DNA from 2 places in the Mycobacterium sp. NBC_00419 genome. Region 1 is predicted to be linked to the other one. Evidence: riboswitches for the same ligand, from Rfam matches in the RefSeq annotation. Region 1 holds a riboswitch; the other holds the start of a gene.
What was found. Region 1 has a riboswitch for cobalamin ahead of OG976_RS10890 (CbtB domain-containing protein). Riboswitches for the same ligand answer to the same signal wherever they lie in the genome.
Positions count from the first base shown of each region.

Region 2: linked by a shared signal. The riboswitch ahead of OG976_RS26030 (energy-coupling factor ABC transporter permease) and the one ahead of OG976_RS10890 (CbtB domain-containing protein) in region 1 are both predicted to bind cobalamin.

Region 1 is NZ_CP107931.1:2,285,678-2,291,289, reverse strand. It holds gene clpC1 (ATP-dependent protease ATP-binding subunit ClpC) at 1-2,243, shown strand, start outside; gene OG976_RS10895 (YbjQ family protein) at 2,394-2,762, shown strand; cobalamin riboswitch at 2,763-2,962, shown strand; gene OG976_RS10890 (CbtB domain-containing protein) at 2,970-3,122, shown strand; gene OG976_RS10885 (CbtA family protein) at 3,146-3,946, shown strand; gene OG976_RS10880 (histidine phosphatase family protein) at 3,943-4,494, shown strand; gene OG976_RS10875 (serine hydrolase) at 4,485-5,612, opposite strand, start outside.
Region 2 is NZ_CP107931.1:5,453,301-5,458,912, forward strand. It holds gene OG976_RS26020 (MFS transporter) at 1-713, opposite strand, end outside; gene OG976_RS26025 (TetR/AcrR family transcriptional regulator) at 791-1,402, opposite strand; cobalamin riboswitch at 1,489-1,686, shown strand; gene OG976_RS26030 (energy-coupling factor ABC transporter permease) at 1,754-2,431, shown strand; gene OG976_RS26035 (bifunctional nitrate reductase/sulfite reductase flavoprotein subunit alpha) at 2,527-5,612, shown strand, end outside.

The DNA of each region.
Region 1 (5,612 bases):
TGCAGCTCGGCCACAACTACATCGGCACCGAGCACATCCTGCTCGGCCTCATCCGTGAGGGCGAAGGCGTCGCGGCCCAGGTGCTGGTCAAGCTGGGCGCCGAGCTCACACGCGTGCGCCAGCAGGTGATCCAGCTGCTGTCGGGCTACCAGGGCAAGGAAACCGCGGAAGCCGGCACCGGCGGCCGCGGCGGCGAGTCCGGCAACCCGTCCACCTCGCTGGTCCTCGACCAGTTCGGCCGCAACCTGACCGCCGCCGCCATGGAGGGCAAGCTCGACCCGGTCATCGGCCGGGAGAAGGAAATCGAGCGGGTCATGCAGGTGCTGAGCCGGCGCACCAAGAACAACCCGGTGCTGATCGGCGAGCCCGGCGTCGGCAAGACCGCCGTCGTCGAGGGCCTGGCCCAGGCCATCGTGCACGGCGAGGTCCCCGAGACGCTGAAGGACAAGCAGCTCTACACCCTCGACCTAGGTTCACTGGTCGCAGGTAGCCGCTACCGCGGTGACTTCGAGGAACGCCTCAAGAAGGTGCTCAAGGAGATCAACACCCGCGGCGACATCATCCTGTTCATCGACGAGCTGCACACGCTCGTCGGCGCAGGAGCCGCCGAAGGTGCGATCGACGCCGCCTCGATCCTCAAGCCCAAGTTGGCCCGCGGTGAGTTGCAGACGATCGGTGCGACCACGCTCGACGAGTACCGCAAGTACATCGAGAAGGATGCCGCCCTGGAGCGCCGGTTCCAGCCGGTCCAGGTCGGTGAGCCGACGGTGGCGCACACCATCGAGATCCTCAAGGGTCTGCGCGACCGGTACGAGGCCCATCACCGGGTGTCGATCACCGACGCCGCCGTGGTGGCTGCGGCGACCCTGGCCGACCGCTACATCAACGACCGGTTCCTGCCGGACAAGGCGATCGACCTGATCGACGAGGCCGGTGCCCGGATGCGCATCCGCCGGATGACCGCTCCGCCAGACCTGCGTGAGTTCGACGAGAAGATCGCCGACGCACGCCGGGAGAAGGAAAGCGCCATCGACGCGCAGGACTTCGAGAAGGCGGCATCGTTGCGCGATCGCGAGAAGCAGCTGGTCGCCCAGCGTGCCGAGCGTGAAAAGCAGTGGCGGTCAGGTGATCTCGATGTCGTGGCTGAGGTCGACGACGAGCAGATCGCCGAGGTTCTCGGCAACTGGACCGGTATCCCCGTGTTCAAGCTGACCGAGGAGGAGACCACTCGGCTGCTGCGCATGGAGGATGAGCTGCACAAGCGGATCATCGGGCAGGAAGACGCCGTTCGCGCCGTCTCCAAGGCCATCCGCCGCACCCGTGCCGGCCTGAAGGACCCCAAGCGCCCGTCGGGTTCGTTCATCTTCGCCGGCCCGTCCGGTGTCGGTAAGACCGAGCTGTCCAAGGCGTTGGCGGAGTTCCTGTTCGGCGACGACGACGCGCTCATCCAGATCGACATGGGCGAGTTCCACGACCGGTTCACCGCATCGCGGCTCTTCGGCGCGCCGCCCGGATACGTCGGCTACGAAGAGGGCGGCCAGCTCACGGAAAAGGTGCGGCGCAAGCCGTTCTCGGTGGTGCTGTTCGACGAGATCGAGAAGGCACACCAGGAGATCTACAACACCCTGTTGCAGGTCCTCGAGGACGGCCGTCTGACCGACGGCCAGGGACGCACGGTCGACTTCAAGAACACCGTGCTGATCTTCACCTCGAACCTGGGTACCTCCGACATCTCCAAGGCGGTCGGCCTGGGCTTCACCCAGGGTGGCGGCGAGAACAACTACGAGCGGATGAAGCAGAAGGTCAACGACGAGCTCAAGAAGCACTTCCGCCCGGAGTTCCTCAACCGCATCGACGACATCATCGTCTTCCACCAGCTCACCCGCGAAGAGATCATCACGATGGTCGACCTGATGGTGGGCCGGGTGTCCAAGCAGCTCAAGGCCAAGGACATGACGATGGAGCTGACCGACAAGGCCAAGTCTCTGCTGGCCAAGCGCGGCTTCGATCCGGTACTGGGTGCCCGGCCGCTGCGCCGGACCATTCAGCGCGAGATCGAGGACGCCTTGAGCGAGAAGATCCTCTTCGAGGAGGTCGGTCCCGGCCAGATGGTCACCGTCGACGTGGACAACTGGGACGGCGAGGGCGCCGGCGAGGATGCGGTGTTCACCTTCGTCGGTGGGCCCAAGCGGCCCGAGTCGGCTGAGCCCGACCTGGCCAGCGCAGGCACGGCCAGCGAGTAGAAGTTTCAGGCGAAGGCCCCCCGGCACCTGCCGGGGGGCCTTTCGTATGTCCGCCGGCGGTTGCGGCCCCACGGCGAGCGTGCCGTTTCGTACGGGACTCGCCGCGGCTTGCGTATCCACGCGCACACTCGCGAGCGCTAACCTCTGCTCATGCTTGTAGTGACAACGAACGACCTCCCGGGCTGGGAGATTCAGCGGGTGTGCGGCGAGGTCTTCGGACTGACCGTCCGCTCGCGCAACGCCTTCGCGCAGATGGGCGCCGGCTTCAAGAGCATGTTCGGCGGGGAACTGCAGGGCATGACGAAGAATCTGGCCGAGAGCCGCAACGAGGCCATGGCCAGGCTGATCACCGAAGCCCGCAACCGGGGCGGCAACGCGATCGTCGCGATGCGGTTCGACACCACCGAGCTCGGCGACGTCTGGACCGAGATCTGTGCCTACGGCACCGCGGTTCAGGCCGCGCCCATCACCGAGGCTGCGAAGTACACCGCTCAACAATTGGGGTACGGGTCGGGCTAATCCGGCTCAGGGGTTTACGATTCTCGATGTAATAGACGAGTCGAGGAATCTGGTGAGAGTCCAGAACGGTCGCGCCACTGTTGACAGTCAGACCCGACGCTCGTCATCGACCTATCCGGGACGCGAAGATTCCGGGAAAGGACTGATATGACGTCTCCCGAGGCACGCAAGTCCACTCGCGCCGTCGATCTCTCGGCGGCCAAGGCCGTGGTGTGGTTGTCCGCAACGGCCTTCTTTGCGCTACTGGTGTTGTATTTCGTGGGAGTGGATCAGGGTGCCACGTCGGTCTTCGGCGACAACATGTACATCCATGAGTTCGTGCACGACGCCCGCCATCTGCTCGGCTTCCCCTGCCACTGAGGCAACGGGACCCGACTAAGCACATGGAAAAGAAAATAATCTGGCGCGGCATACTTGCCGGCGCCGCCGCTGGCGTGTTCGCGTTCATCTGGTCGAAGATCTTCATCGAGCCGATCGTCGGCCGGGCTATCGATTTCGAGGACGGTACCTCCGCAGCTCATGAGGCCATGGAGATGGCAGACGGCCACGGCCACGGCCACGGCGGCGGTGTGGAGCTCTTCACCCGCACCGTGCAGTCGAATATCGGTATGGGCCTTGGTGTCTTTGCGTTCAGCGTCGCTCTCGGGGCGTTGTTCGCAGTGGTGTTCTGCGTCGCTTACAGCCGGATCGATCACGTCTCGGCCCGAAAGTTGGCAGTTATAGTCGCCGCCGCGATGCTCCTTGCCCTGTGGGTGGTGCCCGCACTCAAGTACCCGCCCAATCCGCCGGCTACGAGCCTGGAGGAGACCATCAAGCAACGTGCACTGCTGTACCTGCTGATGGTCGCGCTGTCCGCACTTCTGATGGTCGCGGCGGTCTACCTGGCCTTCCAGCTTCACCCGAAACTGGGCACCTGGAATGCGACTCTCGCGGCAGGCGGCGCCTATATCGTCGCGGTCGTCGTCGTGATGCTCATCCTGCCGACCATCAACGAGACGCCGGGTCCGATCGTCAACGACGCCGGCATGATCGTGTTCCCCGGCTTTCCCGCGGCGGACCTCTATGAGTTCCGGTTGTACGCCTTGGGCACGCAGGTGATTGTCTGGACGACGATCGGCCTGCTCGGTGCGTCCATGTTCTCTCGGTTGCTTGACAGCAAGGAGAAGGAAGCCATCCCGGTGTGAGTGACATCGTTCGGCTGACTCTGGTATCCCACGCCATGACCGATGCCATGGCAGCCGGACGATTCGCCGCCGACGAGCCGCTGAACGCACTGGGCTACAACCAGATTGACGCCGCCGCAGATATCGGCCCGGTCGATGTGGCGCTCAGCGGGCCGGAGGTACGAGCCCGTCAGACCGCCGAAGGGTTCGGTCTGAACCCAACGGTGGACGGCCGGCTCGCCGACCTCGATGTCGGGCGCTGGCGGGGCTGTCAGCTCAGTGACCCGCCGCCCGCCGACCTCGCCACCTGGCTGAGCCGGCCGGACGGCGCGCCACACGGAGGCGAGTCCGTCGAGGCACTGATCGCCCGGGTGGGCGACTGGATGGACGACATCAGCGGCACACCGGTGCGGCTGGCTGCCGTCACCCATCCGGCCGTGGTGCGCGCGGCGATCCTGGTCGCCCTTGACGCCCCGCCGGAGTCGTTCTGGCGCATCGATATTGCCCCGGCCAGCCGTACGCTGATGCACTTTCGCGGCCGGTGGACCGTGCGCTGGGGTCAGCGGTAGCGGGGCAGCAGCCCGAACACCTGCTTGATGATCGTCATCACCCAGCCGCCGGCGTTCGGGCTGTGGTAGCGCGGCCAGTTCAGCTGAAAGCTGACCACCCACGCCTGCCCGGTCCGGTCTACGGCGTACCAGCTGAACGTGTAGTCGCCGGGCAGGTTACCGGCCTTCGCTCCGATATATGGCCACTCGGTGCGGTCGAGGTCGATACCGGCGATCTCCGACATGATGTCCTTGACCGGGGCCGCGGGCCCGACGGCGTTGTGCTGCAGGGCGGCGTGCACGCGGCAGATGTCCTCCGCGCTGCCGTACCACTCCGCGCCGTATGCCGAACCCGGTGCGTGGGTACGCTGTGGATCCGGTTCGTAGGGCCGGGAATTGGCTTCCTGCAACAGGATTGCCCGGCGCTGCGGGGTGGCCGTCTTCCACTGGTCGCGGACGTCGGGGTTGCCCCACCCGACGGCGAAGATCTCCCGCATGGTCGGGAACGGCACCATGCTGGCGGGGTCGTGGTGACCGGCGTCGACCAGTGCCTGCTCGATGGCGTGCGTGCCCAGGCGGTTGATCAGCATGTCGGTGGCCATATTGTCGCTGGTCGAGATCATCTTGCCGGCCGCCTGCCGCACGGTGATCTGCGATCCCGGTGGCAGCTTGTCGAACCCGGAGGAGCCCAGCTTCTTGCCCTCGGCGGTGATGGTCAGCGTGTCGTCCCACGTCAGGGTGCCGGCCCGCACCGCAGTCTCCACCGCGAACAGGACATAGGTCTTGAAAATCGATGCCAGCGGCAAGGATTGGGAGGTGTTGGTGCCTGCGACCTTGTCGCACTGCCCGTCGCGGACCTTCGAGACCTGCCACGAGTAGCGCGCACCTGTGCGGCTGAGCGCGGTGTCGACGTCCTGCCACGAGTTGATGACGGGCTTCTCGGTTGTCACCTCGAAGCGGCGGACGAAAGTGTCGTCGCCGGTGCGCAATTCGATGTCCTGGCGGGCACCGTAGGACGTGAGCAGGTGCAGCGTGGCCACGCCGGCGCCGATGTCCACTCCGGCCAGGGTGTAGGGCCGGTCCCACCACAGCGAGTCCATGGTGGCGGCGACCGCGTTGACCATGTCAGGCGCGGCGAG
Region 2 (5,612 bases), 2.4 Mb from region 1:
CCGTGCGACGGGGCCTCGATGATCGTGTAGACCAGGGCGCCGAGCATCACCACCGAGAGCACCAGACCGCCGCGGTCGACCCGCGATTGCCGGTCTCGTGCGGACGCGGGGATGACGAACGGCGCGGCCAGGGCGGCCAGCAGTGCGATGGGCGCCAGTGCGAGAAACAGGCTGCCCCACCAGAACCCCTCCAGCAGTGCGCCGCCCATGATCGGCCCGATGGCCACGCCCAGCCCGGTGACGGCACCCCAGACACCGATGGCGGCCGCCCGCTGGCGGGGATCGCGGAACGTGTCGGTGATGATGGCCAGCGTGGTCGGGTAGATGAGCGCGGAGGCGATACCCATCACCAGGCGCATGGCGATCAGTTCACCGGTGGTGGTGCACAGCGCGGCACCGACACTGCTGATCGCGAACAGGATCAGTCCGGCGATCAACGTCCCGCGTCTGCCGAACTTGTCACCGACGGTGCCACCGGCCAGCACCAGCGCGGCGAAGGCCAGGTTGTAGGCGTCGACGATCCATTGCAGGCCCCGGGTGGAGGCTCCCAGCGCCGAATTCAGAGTTGGCAGAGCGACATTGACGATCGTGGTTTCCACATTGATGGCCAGGGCCGCGACGAGGACGACAGCGAGGATCGCGATCGGCCGGATGCGCGGTGGTGCGGCGTGCGCCGCGGTCCCGTGGGTATGGGGGAGGGTGCCAGCGGTCATGGGCGGCGACTTTCATGTTGACAGCGTTAACATCGGCAAGCATGGCAGTACTTGTTGACACTGTCAACATGTGAGATCTAGCGGACGCCTTCGGCCAACAGATCGAGGAGGCGATCGGCGATCAGCTGCTTGCGCGGGGCCTCTGCGTAGTTGAGCGGGCCGTCCAGAAACAATGTGGCAAGGCCGTGCACCGCGGCCCAGGCCGCTTCATCCACGCCGTCTCGGCGACTGGCGGTGAGCACGCCGGCAGCCACCAGATCGTCAATGCAGCCGGTGAGAATCTGGAACGGATGTCGCCCCGGCTCGACGGTCTCGTCGCTCGGGTTCGGCCCGCCCGGCGCGAACGCGGTACGGAACAAGCCGGGCTCGGTCAGCGCGAAATCGATATAGGCCTGTCCGGTGGCGCGGAAGCGGGCCAGGGCGCGGTGCTCGCGCCGCCCCCGGTTGGGTACGGCGGCAAGCGATTCCAGCATCGCATCGCCCAGTTGGCCCATCCCGTAGACCTGCACCGCGCCCAGCAGCGCCTGGCGATCGGCGTAATGCCGGTAGGCGGCGGAGTTGCTGACTCCGGCCAACCGCTGCACGTCACGCAACACCACCGCGTCAGGGCCGCCGGTGCGGGCCAGTTCGACGCCGTGCTCCAGCAGCGCTTGGCGCAGGTTGCCATGGTGGTACGACGCGGTCGCCATGTTGACAAGTCTTACATCGTCCGGCGGCGGCCCGGGAGGTAATGTCCACCGCGCAGATGGTTTACCGGGGCTCACGGTCCCGGAATCGAGCGATGTGAGCAGGTGGCGCATCGCGAGAGGGAACCCGGTGTGAATCCGGGACTGTCCCGCAGCGGTATGCAGGAACGACCGCCGTCATCGGCACTGGCCGCAGAATTCGTGCGGCCGGGAAGCGACGGCCAGTAGGTGCATCCTTACGATGCGCGCCCGCGAGTCCGAAGACCTGCCAGCTGTGCCGGGTGCGCCGCACCCGGCGGGCATCGCCTCGTGGAATCGGGCGATGGCCATTGCTGCGTCCCGAAGGGAACTTCCGTGCATATTGAGCCCGGGATTGTCGAAGGCCCGAAGATCATTCTCAGTTACGTCAGCGCCGGCGGTGCCGGTGCATACGGCGCCTACACCGCCTGGCAGCTGATCAAGGAGCGCGGTATCGGCGCTCTGCTGCTGCGCAGTGCGGCCACCACGGCGCTGGTGTTCACGTTCTTCCAGGTGTTCCCGCACTATCCGGTGGGGATCTCCGAGGTGCACCTGATCCTGGGTTCGACACTGTTCCTGCTGTTCGGTATGGCGCCGGCCGCGTTCGGTCTGGCCGCGGGCCTGCTGCTCCAGGGGTTGTTCTTCGCTCCGTTCGACCTGCCGCAGTACGGCATGAACGTCACCACGCTGCTGGTGCCGCTGTTCGCCCTGCAACTGGTGGCCAACCGCGTGATCGCGCCGCAGACGCCGTACGTGCAGCTGAAGTACCGCCAGGCGCTGGCCCTGTCGACGACCTATCAGGCGGGCATCGTGTCGTGGGTGGCGTTCTGGGCCTTCTACGGCGAAGGTTTCAGCGGTCAGACCGTCGCCAGTGTCGCCACCTTCGGCGCGGCCTATATGACGGTGATCATCGTCGAGCCGCTGGCCGATCTCGGTGTGCTGGCCGCGGCCAAGGGTCTGCACCGGATGAAGGACTCGATGCTGTTCACCCCGAGGCTGCTCAACCCGGCCTGACCTCACAGCGGCGCCGCGGGCAATGTGAGCGGGGCTTATCTTCGCGCTAACGCGCCTCGGCAGCTCCCGTAATGTTCGCCGGGCACGGTAGGTCCGTGGCTGCCGAGGTTCAGTGCGCACAGGCCATCCGTACCGCATGTTCGTACTGCGGCGTCGGGTGTGGCATCGACGTGCGCACCAAGCTCGGCCCGGCGGGTCCGGTCATCGCCAATGTCGTCGGTGACCGGCTCCACCCCACCAACCTCGGCCGACTGTGCATCAAGGGCGCCACCCATGCCGAGTTGATGGGCAATGGTGAGGGCCGTGCGGTCGACGCCTTGATGCGACCGGCGCGCGGTGAGGAATTCGTTGTTGCCGACGTCGGCGACGCCGTCGCGACGGTTGGCGCCCGGCTGCGCGAGATCCAGGACCGGCACGGACCGGACTCGATCGCCCTGTACGTCTCGGGCCAGATGTCACTGGAAGCGCAGTACCTGGCCACCAAACTGGCCAAGGGTTTCATCCGCACCGTCAACATCGAGTCCAACTCGCGGCTGTGCATGGCCAGCGCGGCGACGGGTTACAAGCAATCGCTCGGCGCCGACGGACCACCCGGTTCCTATGCCGATTTCGACTGTGCGGATCTGTTCTTCGTCATCGGCGCCAACATGGCCGACTGTCATCCGATCCTGTTCCTTCGGATGGCCGATCGGCTGCGGGCCGGGGCCAAGCTGATCGTCGTCGACCCGCGCCGCACCGCCACCGCCGACAAGGCCGACCTGTTTCTGCAGATCCGGCCGGGCACCGACCTGGCGCTGTTGAACGGCTTGCTGCACCTGCTGGTGGCATCCGGCGATATCGACACCGGCTTCATCGCCGAGCACACCGAAGGCTGGGAGGCGATGGGAGAGTTCCTCGCCGACTATCCGCCCGCGCGGGTGGCCGAACTCACCGGCCTGCCCGAGGCCGACATCCGCACCGCCGCGACAATGATCGCCGACGCGGGCGAATGGATGTCGTTGTGGACGATGGGCCTCAACCAGAGCACCCACGGCACCTGGAACACCAACGCCATCTGCAACCTGCACCTGGCCACCGGGGCGATCTGCCGGCCCGGTAGTGGCCCGATGTCGCTGACCGGTCAGCCCAACGCGATGGGTGGCCGCGAAATGGGTTACATGGGACCGGGATTACCAGGGCAACGTTCTGTGGTCAGCGCTGAGGACCGGTCGTTTGTGGAGTCGGTATGGGGCGTGGAGCCCGGGACGATCCGCCCCCACACGAACCGCGGGACCATCGATATGTTCGAGCAGATGGCCGCCGGAGACATCAAGGCCTGCTGGATCATCTGCACCAACCCGGTGGCCAGCGTGCCCAACCGCACGACCGTGATCACCGGCCTGGAGACCGCCGAACTGGTGGTCACGCAGGATGCCTACAGTGACACCGCCACCAACCGCTACGCCGACATCGTCCTGCCCGCAGCCCTGTGGGCCGAAGCCGATGCGGTGATGGTGAACTCCGAGCGCACACTGACCATGGTGCGCGAATGTGTTTCACCCGCCGGGCATTCCCGCCCGGACTGGCAGCTGATCTGTCAGGTGGCCGACGCCATGGGATTCGGTGCGCACTTCGCCTTTGAGTCCAGCGAGCAGATCTTCGATGAGATCCGGCGATTCGCCAATCCCAAGACCGGATACGACATTCGCGGCGCGAGCTATCAGCGGCTGCGCGAAACGCCGGTGCAATGGCCGTGCCCGCCCGGCGATGAGCAGGATCGTCACCCCATTCGCTATCTCAATGACGGCGTCCTGACATTCCCCACGCCCTCCGGCCGTGCGGTGTTCCACGCCCGTCCGCACCTGGATGCTCGTGAATTGCCCGACGACGACTATCCGTTCGTGTTGAACACCGGCCGGCTGCCGCACCAGTGGCACACCATGACCAAGACCGGCCGGGTCACCAAGCTCAACAAACTCAACGGCAACCCCTTCGTCGAGATCAACCCCGACGACGCCACCGCCCTCGGTATCGCCGACGGGCAAGCCGTCGAACTGCAATCCCGGCGGGGCCGGGCTGTGCTGCCCGCCGTCGTCACAGACCGGGTCCGGCCGGGTAATTGTTTCGCGCCGTTCCACTGGAACGACGAACACGGCGAATACCTGGCGATCAACGCCTTGACCAGTGATGCCGTGGACGCGGATTCCCTGCAACCCGAACTGAAGGTGTGCGCGGTGAGCCTGCGCCCCGCCAAGACCATCACCGGTGCGGAACCCTCCGGTGACGAAAGGCAATACCTGGCAGGATTTTTCGCGGCACTGGGCGGCGACGTCGTCGGCGTTCCGGTGCTCCCGGAATCCGCGCCGATCAGCAGGCCGGTACGGCTGTGGGTTGACGGTCTCCTGGCCGGAACATATTCGCGAGTTTCCGTCGAACCCGCCTCGGTGCCCGGCCCGTGGGTGCTGTGGGCGTCGCAGACCGGCAACGCCGAGGAGCTCGCGGCCCGACTCGTCGATCGGCTTGGAGCGGCCGGGCTGACGGCCAGGCTGATCAGCATGGACGACTGTGCGGTCAGCGATCTCGCCGCACGCGACGTGCTGGTGGTGACCAGCACATTCGGCGACGGCGAACCGCCCGACAACGGGGCCGACTTCTGGGACCGGCTGCGGGCACCGGATGCCCCCGACCTGCACGGGCTGCGGTTCGCGGTGCTCGGTATCGGCGACCGGTCCTACGGTCAGTTCTGCGGCCACGCCCGATCGCTGGACACCCGGCTGGCCGAACTCGGCGGCACTCGGCTGCTCGACCGCGGTGACTGCGAGGTCCACGACGAAGAATCTTTGACGACATGGGCTCAGCGGGTGATCGAGGTTGTCAACGCCGGCGAGTCGGCACGAGTCGGCTTCGACGCGCCTACCGTGACTCGGCCTGCCGAGCCGTTCACCCGGGCCAGTCCCGTCGCCGCCCGGTTGAGTCGCAACACCAGGTTGACCCCGGCCTCGGCCGCCAAAGAGGTGCGGCAGCTGGGTTTTGACATCTCCGAACACGACGTCAGCTATGCCGTCGGCGACTCGTTGGGGGTGTTCCCCACCAACAGCGGCGAGGACGTCGCCGCGTGGTTGGCCGCGACCGGCCTGTGCGGGGATGACGTGGTCGAGGTCGATGGTACGGAATGCGCACTGCGCCAAGCACTCACCGAGAA